One region of the Streptomyces sp. NPDC051555 genome, then DNA from elsewhere that is predicted to be linked to it. Evidence: riboswitches for the same ligand, from Rfam matches in the RefSeq annotation. Region 1 holds a riboswitch; each other region holds the start of a gene.

Evidence for each region. A riboswitch is a leader RNA that binds a small molecule or an ion and turns the genes downstream of it on or off. The one in region 1 is predicted to bind cobalamin.
Region 2: linked by a shared signal. The riboswitch ahead of ACIBEA_RS02230 (ABC transporter substrate-binding protein) and the one ahead of ACIBEA_RS39520 (DUF4430 domain-containing protein) in region 1 are both predicted to bind cobalamin.
Region 3: linked by a shared signal. The riboswitch ahead of ACIBEA_RS20835 (energy-coupling factor ABC transporter permease) and the one ahead of ACIBEA_RS39520 (DUF4430 domain-containing protein) in region 1 are both predicted to bind cobalamin.

Annotation. Positions count from the first base shown of each region.
Region 1 covers NZ_JBITDP010000034.1:44,186-47,432, reverse strand. Annotated here, with positions in the region: gene ACIBEA_RS39525 (immune inhibitor A domain-containing protein) at 1-1,566, shown strand, start outside; cobalamin riboswitch at 1,618-1,771, shown strand; gene ACIBEA_RS39520 (DUF4430 domain-containing protein) at 1,812-2,300, shown strand; gene ACIBEA_RS39515 (ABC transporter ATP-binding protein) at 2,441-3,247, shown strand, end outside.
Region 2 covers NZ_JBITDP010000001.1:524,340-527,586, reverse strand. Annotated here, with positions in the region: gene ACIBEA_RS02235 (FecCD family ABC transporter permease) at 1-647, opposite strand, end outside; gene ACIBEA_RS02230 (ABC transporter substrate-binding protein) at 611-1,618, opposite strand; cobalamin riboswitch at 1,665-1,800, opposite strand; gene ACIBEA_RS02225 (peptidoglycan-binding protein) at 2,147-2,959, shown strand; tRNA gene ACIBEA_RS02220 (tRNA-Trp) at 3,045-3,117, opposite strand.
Region 3 covers NZ_JBITDP010000009.1:259,730-262,976, forward strand. Annotated here, with positions in the region: gene ACIBEA_RS20820 (energy-coupling factor ABC transporter ATP-binding protein) at 1-158, opposite strand, end outside; gene cbiQ (cobalt ECF transporter T component CbiQ) at 155-904, opposite strand; gene ACIBEA_RS20830 (energy-coupling factor ABC transporter substrate-binding protein) at 909-1,259, opposite strand; gene ACIBEA_RS20835 (energy-coupling factor ABC transporter permease) at 1,256-1,966, opposite strand; cobalamin riboswitch at 1,996-2,213, opposite strand; gene ACIBEA_RS20840 (hypothetical protein) at 2,253-2,813, opposite strand; gene ACIBEA_RS20845 (hypothetical protein) at 2,953-3,247, opposite strand, start outside.

The DNA.
Region 1 (3,247 bases):
TACGACGCCGACCACGACGGCAACTTCAACGAGCCGGACGGCTACCTCGACCACCTCGTCATCGTGCACGCCGGCAAGGACCAGACCTGGGGCGGCGGCGCCCAGGGCAAGGACGCCGTCTGGGCACACCGCTGGTTCGCGTACTACGACCAGGCCGGTACGGCGGGCCCCGCGGGCAACAAGGCGGGCGGCACGCCGGTCGGCGACACCGGGATCTGGGCGGGCGACTACCTGACCGGCGGCGAGAACAGCGGTGTCGGGCTCTTCGCCCACGAGTTCGGCCACGACCTGGGCCTGCCCGACCTCTACAGCTCGGACGGGGACAACAGCGTCAACTTCTGGTCGCTGATGTCCTCGGCCTCCTACCTCGGCAAGGGCCGGGGCACCACCGGCGCCTTCCCCGGCGACCTGGACGCCTGGAGCAAGCTCCAGTTGGGCTGGCTCGAATACACCGAGGCCGACGCGGGCCGCAGGACCAAGGCGGTGCTCGGCGTCTCCGGCTACAACACCGACGATCCACAAGCCCTGTTGGTGCACCTGCCACCCTCGGTGACCCGCACCGAGCTGGCCGATCCCTACGAGGGCGCGGCGCAGTGGTGGAGCGGCACCGGCGACTTCATGGACAACACGCTCACGCGCTCCGTCGACCTCACCGCTCTCGCGGCCGGCGCCCCGGCCCGGCTCGACGCCCGGGTCTGGTACGACGTGGAGCAGGACTTCGACTTCCTGACCGTGGAGGCCTCCACCGACGGCGGGACCACCTGGGCGGCGCTGCCCGGCACGGTCGGCGGCGCCGCCATCCCCGCGAAGGGGATCTCCGGCACCTCTGGCGGCTGGGCCGAACTCGGCGTGCCGTTGGGCGCGTACGCGGGCAAAAACGTCTCGCTGCGACTGCGGGTGACCTCGGACAGCAACACCCACGGCAAGGGCGTGGCCTTCGACGACCTGCGGATCACCGCGGACGGCCGCGAGCTGCTGCGCGACGGTGCGGAGCAGGGGGCGAACGGCTGGACGGCGATCAAGTGGTCGCGCACCGAGGGTCGTTACGGAACCGAGCAGCACCCGCGCGCCTACGTGGTGGAGAACCGGCGCTACACCGGCTTCGGCGAGTACCTCAGAACGGGACCGTACAACTTCGGGCAGGGCGACGACTCGGTGGAGTTCTACCCCTACCAACAGGGCGTGTTGATCTGGCTGTGGGACACCGCGTACAGCGACAACACCACCAAGGCGCATCCCGGCGGGGGCCTGCTGCTGCCGGTCGACGCCCGGCCCGGGGCGCTGCGGTTCACGGACGGGTCGCTCGTCAACGCGCGGGCGCAGACCTTCGACGCGACGTTCTCCCTGCGGCCGAGCGACCGGATCGTGCTGCACAAGGCGGGGGCGCCGCTGGTGGTGCCCGCGCGGCCGGGCGTGCCCGTCTTCGACGACCGGCACGGCAGCTACTGGAACGCCGAACTGCCGCAGGTCGGGGTGAAGGTGCCGGACACCGGGACCCGGATCGCGGTGGTCAAGGAGGCGTCGGGCGGGGCGCTGACCACCGTGCAGGTGAGCCCCTCGTCCTGACCCGAGGTGCCCCTATGATGACCGTGCACGGCCGTCCGGGCCCGGGTGACCGGATCCCGGCGGCAGTGCGATCCACAACTTCATGCGTGCGTGACCAGGGGAAGCCGGTGCGAATCCGGCGCTGACCTGCAACCGTGTGCGGCCCGCCGCCCCTTGGGGCGGCGGGCCGCGAGTCGGAGCACCTGCCACGGCACGCCGAATGCTTCCACTGTCATGGACTACAGCGCGAAGAAAGGCATCCCGCCATGCGCAGCACGCTCATACGCCGTACCGCCGTCACCGCCGCCGCCCTCGGGCTGGCACTGACGGCCGCCGCCCCGGCCGTCGCCCACACGACCGCCGCCCGCACCAACGCCCCGGTCCTGGTCCGGCTCACCGTGCAGGGCCCCGACGGCAACCTCTTCAAGGGCCTGGTGCTGACCAAGGGGCACGAGGTGACGACCGCGACCGGCGGCACCCACAAGTGCGACGGCACCAACGGCGCGCAGAACCCGAGCCCGGTCCCCACGCCCACCGCCGCCCTCGATGACGCGGCCCGCCAGCGCCACTTCGGCTGGGACGGCACCTGGTACGCGTCGTTCGACGACTTCTCGGTGGACACCGTCAAGAACGTCTCCGGCGGGGGCGCGGCGTACTGGAACATCTCGGTGAACGGCGTCTCCACCCCGGTCGGCGGCTGCCAGTTCAAGATCAAGACGGGCGACGAGGTCGCCTTCACCTGGACCTCCTTCTAGCGGCCGGCCGCGGGGATTCCTTCGGCGCGGGACGCGTGTGCTTCGGCGGGTACTCCCCGTCAAGGGTGTCGGTTACCATCCGAGCTACCTCAACCGACCTCTGTAGCCCCAGAGTTGGTCCGCACCGCCAAGGAATCCCCGTGATCAGCTTCGAGAACGTCAGTGTGAAGTACGACGACGCGCCCCGATCCGTGCTGCGGGACGTGAATCTGACCGTCGAGGAAGGCGAGTTGTGCCTGGTCGTCGGGCGCACCGGCGTCGGCAAGTCGACGCTGCTGGGTACGGTCAACGGACTCGTGCCGCACTTCACCGGCGGCACCCTGTACGGCCGGGTGACCGTCGGCGGTCGGGACACGGCCGAGCATCCACCGCGTGAACTCGTGGACCTGGTCGGTGTGGTGGGCCAGGATCCGCTCGACGGCTTCGTCACCGACACCGTCGAGGAGGAGCTGGCCTACGCGATGGGACAGCTCTCCGTGGAGACGGCCGTGCGGCGCGCGCGGATCGAGGAGACCCTCGCCCTGCTGGACCTGACCGGGCTGCGCCACCGGCCGCTGCACGAGCTCTCCGGCGGCCAGCAGCAGCGCGTGGCCATCGGCTCCGTCCTGACCGCGCACCCCCGGGTGCTGGTGCTGGACGAGCCGACCTCGGCCCTCGACCCGGCGGGGGCCGAGGAGGTGCTGGCGGTCGTCACCCGGCTGGTGCGCGAGCTGCGGATGACGGTGCTGCTCTCCGAGCACCGGCTGGAGCGGGTCGCGCAGTACGCGGACCGGGTGATCCACCTCCCCGGGGACGGGACCGTGGTGTCCGGGCGGCCCGCCGAGGTCTTCCGTACGTCGACGGTCGCGCCGCCCGTGGTGGAGCTGGGGCGGCTCGCGGGCTGGACCCCCCTGCCGCTGTCGGAGCAGGAGGCGCGCCCGGCCGCGGCCCGGCTGCGGACCCGGCTG
Region 2 (3,247 bases), on a different contig from region 1:
GCCGCGGGCAGGGCCAGCTCGTCCCAACGCGCCCCGCCGAGGCCCCCGAGCGTCCAGAAGAGGATGGAGCGGACCTCCTCGGCCCGCGCCGAGAGGACCAGCACCAGGCTGGTCAGCGCGGACAGGATGTACTGGACGGCGACCCCGGCGAGGATCAGCCGCCCGGTGGTCATGGTCCCGCCGCGCCGGGCCAGGGCGTACACGGTGACCAACGCGCCGAGCGATCCGACGAACGCGGCCAGGGGCAGCGTGACGCTGGTCGCGACGCCCGCTCCGAGGCCGAGCACGATGACGGCCACCGCGCCCGCAGAGGCCCCGGAGGACGCGCCGAGCAGGAACGGGTCGGCGAGCTGATTGCGCACGAGGGCCTGCAACACGGCCCCCGTCACGGCCAGTCCGGCTCCGACCACGGCCGCCAGCAGCACGCGCGGCATCCGGACGTCCCACACGATGGAGGCGAAGGCACCGGGGCGCGGTCCGTCCGCCACGATCCCCAGCACCTGGCCGGGAGCGATCCGCACCGGCCCCAGGGCCAGGCCCGCCACCGCGCAGGCGGCGAGCGCGAGGGCGAGGAGGACGAGGACGAGCGGGGTGCGGCGGCGGTCCGCCCTCACCGGGCGTCGGGGTGCAGCTGACCGGCGAGGGATTCGACGGCGTCGGCGACGCGCACCCCGAGGACGGCCGAGGACAGCGGCAGGACCACGAACCGCCGGTCCCTGATCGCGGGAACCTGGGCGAGGGCCGGGTCGTTCAACAGGCGCTGCTTCTTGGCTTCGACGCCGGTCCCGCCGTAGTCGTAGATCAGCACGATGTCGGGCTTGCGCTCGATGACCTTCTCCCAGGACACGTCGCCGAAGGTGTCCTTCAGGTCGGCGAAGGCGTTCGTCCCGCCCGCCAGCGAGACGATCTCGTTGCCGATGCCGTTGCCGCCCGAGGTGAAGGCCGCCGTCTCCCCGGAGTCGTAGACGAAGACGGTCGGGCGCGTCGTGTCCTTCACGCGTGCCGCGACGGCGTCGATGCGGCGCTGCTCGTCCTCGATCAGCCGCGCGCCCCGGTCGGGCACCCCGAAGGTACGGGCCACCTCGGTGATCTCGGTCTTCAACTGCTCGAATCGGACGGGGCCCTGGGTGCAGTACTCCACGCTGAGACGGGTGTTGATACCGCTCTTCCCCAGCGTCTCGCGGTCGCGCCCCTGGGACTTGTCGAAGGCGCTGGAGTAACCCCCGTAGACGAAGTCGGGGTTGGCGCCGAGGAGCAGCTCCTTCGACGGGTACTCCTTCGCCAACACCTTGATCTTGTCGTAGGCGGGCCGGTACGCGGGCAGGACGGCGTCGTCGATGTAGGCGGTGCCGGCCATCCGGTCGCCGAGGCCGAGGGCGAGCAGCACCTCGGTGGCGTGCTGGTTCATGGCGACGGCGCGCCGGGGCGGTTCCCGGTACGTCGTGGTCACACCGCAGTTGGTCACCGTGTACGGGAACCCCGCGGCGCCGGACGTCGGCCGCGCCGCACCCTCGCCCGTCGCTCCCTCCTCGGCGGCGCCGCACGCGACGAGCGGTATCAGGAGGGTCAGGGGGGCGAGCGGGGTGAGCGCGCGCAGGGCGGCGCGGAAACGCGACATGGCGGAGCCTCTCCGGGGGATCCTCGTCCCCTGGTCGAAAGGAAGTCGAAAGGAAGAGGCGGCACGTCAGTGTCTGACTCCCGGACCCGCGAGGGCCCGGTCACAGTGGCGGGACCGTACCGGTTTCACACCGGTTTCCTGGTACGCGCCGCCCGGGGGTAACCCGGACAATTCTGCCAGACCATCCGCGCCCTGGTGCCGGCGCCCGACCGCCCGCGCCGCCCGCGGAGCCCCGTGGGCCGCCGACCGGGCCCGGCCGCATTGCCGTTGCCCCGGATCGCGGCGCCGCTGGTGGCCACGAGAAGGAGCTGAATCGATACAGCAGCTCAGGGACGCATCGGCCGCCACATTCGGGGGGACCACTTGGGAGATCAACAGCTCCTGATACCTCACTCGGGCGGGCCCCGTCCGGCTGCCGGCTGCCCGCCCGCCCGCCCGCCGCGACGCTACCGGACGACCCGCGCCGTCCGAGGCGCTCCCCGAATTCCCACCGCCCCGGTCACACCCCGTCACACCTGGAGGATCCCCATGAGCACCTCACCCCAGTGGCGGCAGCTCACCGACCACCTGATGTCCGTACCCGAGCAGATCTACGAAGGCTGGAACAGCACCGTCGGCTGGGACAACTACACGCGTTGGGGACGCGAGTTCGGCGAGGACGGAGTCGCGTGGTGCGTCATCTTCGACTGGTGCACCTACCACGACGCCGGTCTCGACGCGATCGTGCCCAAAGTCGACAACGTCTCGGCGTTCAGCGACTGGGCGCAGCGCCGCGGCCAGTGGTCCGCGTACCCCAGCGCCGGCGCCTGGGTGAACTTCGGCAACGGCGCGCACACCGAGATGGTCACCGGCTTCGACGCGGACACCGTGTACACCAAGGGCGGCAACTCCATCCGGGCCGGGGCCGTGGACCACGGGCAGGGCAACGGCGTCTGGTCGCACTCCAACCCCCGCCGCAGCAGCTACGTCACCGGTTACTTCGCCCCCCGCTACCCGGACGGCGAGTGCCCGCCGACCGCCGATCCCCAGGACCCCCGCGGCGGGAGCGCCATCACCGCCTGGCGCTGGGCACCACCCGTCACCGCGCCCACCTTCGAGCCGTTCCCGGGCGCGGCCTGGTTCACCACGGGCCGCCGCTCGCCGATCGTCTCGGCCATGCACGACCGCCTGGTCGCCGTCGGGTGCGACCGGTACGAGTCGAGCCGCGACAAGGACGTCATCGGACCCGGTGACAAGACCAGCTACGAGGCGTGGCAGCGCACGTGCGGCTTCACCGGTACCGCCGCCAGCTGGCCCCCCGGCCGCACCACCTGGGACCTTCTCCAGGTCCCCAACGTCTGATCCGAACGCCCCGTGGACCACCCGAACGCCCGAAGCCCGGGGTGAACGCGGCGCGTTCACCCCGGGCTTCGGGGGGTTTTCCTTGCAGGGGCGGCAGGACTCGAACCTACGACATTTGGTTTTGGAGACCAACGCTCTACCAACTGAGCTACGCCCCTTCGATGGCCTTAGCTTCGCACGCGGCACGCGGATGATCCAATCGTTTCCAGCATGTGGTCATCGGACGGGATCAGCGGCCGCTCCCGGGGCGCTCCCCGGCCCCGGCGGGGAGCGTCGCAGGTGGCGGGG
Region 3 (3,247 bases), on a different contig from region 1:
AGCGTGGTCTTGCCGCTGCCGTTGCGGCCCAGCAGGGCCAGGGCCCGGCCCGGGGCGATCGGGAAGTCCACGCCGGACAGCACGGCGGGCCCGTCCTCGTAGGCGTAGCCCGCGCCCGCCAGCCGGACGAGCGGTTCGGGTTCCACGGGTACGTTCACGAGACGAAGCCCTTCGAAGCGAGGGTGACGGCGACCAGCGCGGCGAGCAGGGCTCCCGACGCGGTCAGGAACCGCCAGGACGGGGAGGACTGCGGTACGAGCACCCGCAGCGTGCCGTCGTAGCCGCGCCCCGCCAGCCCGCTCTGGAGCCGGGACGCGCGGTCGAAGGCGCGGACGAAGGCGGTCGCGGCCAGCCCCGCCACGGACCGCCACGCGGCCGCCCGGCCGCTGTGCCCCAGCCGGGCGGCCTGGGCCCGGCGGACCTGGGCGAGGGAGTCCAGCAGCAGGAAGCCGATCCGGTACATCACCAGCGCCACGTCGACGACGGGCGCCGGCACCCCGGCCCGCACCAGCCGGGGCAGCACGTCCGAGACCGGGGTGGTGAAGGCGAACAGGAGCACGCCGAGCGAGGCCGCCGACGTGCGCAGCAGCAGCTCGACGGCGTGCCGCGGGCCGTCCGGGGCCAGGGAGACCAGCCCCGCCGGGCCGCCCACCGCGAGCAGCAGGGGAGCCGCCCCGGTGAAGCAGAACCCGAGCGGGATCCGGAAGGCCCGCCACAACTGCCGCGGGGGCACCCCCGCCGGGCCGAGCAGCACGGCGAGGGTGGTGGCGGCCACCAGTGGTCCGCCGGGCCAGGGCGGCAGGCAGACCGCGGTGACGGTCAGCCCGAGCCCCAGCAGGGCCTTCTCCAGGGGGTGTCGGCGGCGCCAGCGGCTGCTGTGCGCCGCGGCGTCGATGGGCAGCACCGCCTCACGCGCCCCGGGAGCTCTGGTCGTCCCCGTGGCCCGCGCCGGCCGCGACGGCGCTCTCGCCCTGACGGCGCCCGCGGCGCACCCCGAAGTAGTAGGCGAGCACGCCCGCGCCGAGCGCCGCCTGGAGGGCGAAGAGCGCCGACTCGACCTCCCCGGAGGGGGGTTCGTACAGCGGGGAGAACCACGGCTCGTAGTCCGGCCTGAGTTCCGTGATCGCCGTCTCCGCCTGCGCGTCGGCGCCGGCGAACGGCTCCTCCTTGCCCTCGCCGAGGCCCAGGGCGATCGGGAGCACCGCCAGCGCCGCCACCAGGAGCAGCAGCAGGGTGTTGATCTTCGCGTTCCTGGTCATCGGACGGCCGTCCCCTGCTCGTGGCGCGCGGTGGTGCGGGCGCCGGTCAGCTTGGCCACGCCGAGCCGCACCAGGTCCGACTTGCTCGACTGCATCAGCAGCCGCATCACGAGCACGGTGAGCAGGCCCTCGCTGACCGCCAGCGGGATCTGGGTGACGGCGAAGATCCCGCCGAACTTCGCGAGCGAGCCCGCGAAGCCGGACGCCGGGTCGGGGAAGGCCAGTGCGAGCTGCACGCTGGTCACGCAGTAGGTGATCAGGTCGGCGAAGAAGGCGCCGCAGAAGACCGAGACCATCAGGGGCGCGTCGAACCGCTTGAGCAGGCGGTAGACGGCGTACCCGGCCCAGGGGCCCGCGATCGCCATCGAGAAGACGTTCGCGCCGAGCGTGGTCAGCCCGCCGTGGGCCAGCAGCAGGGCCTGGAACAACAGGGTGATCGTGCCCAGCACCGCCATGATCGGCGGGCGGAACAGGATCGCACCGAGCCCCGTCCCGGTGGGGTGCGAGCAACTGCCGGTCACCGAAGGGATCTTCAGGGCGGACAGGACGAAAGTGAACGCACCGGACGCCCCGAGCAGCAGGGTGCTCTCGGGATGCGCCTTGACCTCGCGGGTCAGGGCGCGCACTCCGTGGACGACGAAGGGGGCGGACGCGACGCCCCAGGCGGCCGCGTGCAAAGGGGGTAGAAACCCCTCGGCTATATGCATGTGTAGGGAGACCTCTCCAGCACCTCGTGGATGGAACAACGCACCCCGGTCGGTCTCCTGGCTCACGGGTGCTGATGCCGCGGCGCCGCCTTCCCGGCCCGGGCGGTCTCCCGCCCGGTCCAGTGGCTCCCCGCGGGGATGGCGCCGGACTTCCCGTTCACAGTGGCGAGGGCCGCACCGGTTTCCCACCGGTTTCCCGTACACCAAGGCCCGTTGACCCTACCTGACCAGGGGCAACGGGCCGTCGGCGGCGCCGTCGTACAGGTGCGCGCGGCACCCAGCCGTCTCAGCAGACGTTCGGGTGGGCGATGTCGACCACGAAGCGCTCCGGGTTGTGGAGCGTGGAGGTGGTGAACTGCGGTGCGGTGTCGAAGGCGGCGCCGAAGGTGACGTACCCCTCGAAGTCGCCGGTGAAGGCGAGGCCCTTGAGCTTGCTGAGGTAGATCTTCTGGAGCCTGGGGCCGGTGTAGACGGAGTGCCCGGCGTCGTCGTGCGCCTGGGCCGGGTGCAGGCGGATCTCCAGGAAGTACGTCCCGGCGAGCGGGACGGGCTTGCCGGAGCCGTCGTAGACGAGCTCGGAGACGGGAGTGACGGTGACCCCGGGGACGTAGCCCTGGAGGTCGATGACGATCCGGTCGTAGGTGCAGTGCCCGCCCCAGCGGGCATTGGTCACGAGCGGGGTCTGGGTGGCGGAGGCGGAGGCCGGTACGGCGAGGCCGAGTCCGGCGGTGAGGAGCAACCCGGCGGTGACGGCCGCCAGCCGCCGCCGGTGGACGGAGCCGGGGCGCGTACGGCGCCGCAGCGAGTGGACGGAGTTGCGGACGGAGCGTATGAGGTGGTCCAGCATGACGTCCCCCGATTCTTCGGATGTGGGGACAGTAGTGTCATCGTGGAAGACACGCCATACGGCCTCGCGGTTGCACGCGGCGCACGGGCCGGGGCCCGGCCCGCCGATGCGGACCGGGCCCCGGGAGCGGTCGTGCGCCTTACGGGACCGGGTTGAAGACCACGGACTCGTGCGTGTTGGACTGCCCGATGGCGGTGAAGCCGGAGCCGTTCGACTGGGCCGTGTTGTTCTGGTTCGACGCTCCGGAACCGGTGGCGACCTGCTGTGCGGTGGAGGAGTTGCCGAGGTTGCTGCCGCCCACCCCGCTGCCGAGGATGCTGGCGACGGCCGCGTTCGACGCGTTGGCCGCGCCGGCTCCGTTGTCGGCCTGCGCCACGCCCGTGCACAGGGCGGCGGCGAGGGGGAGCGCTGCGAGCGCCGCCATCACGCGGATG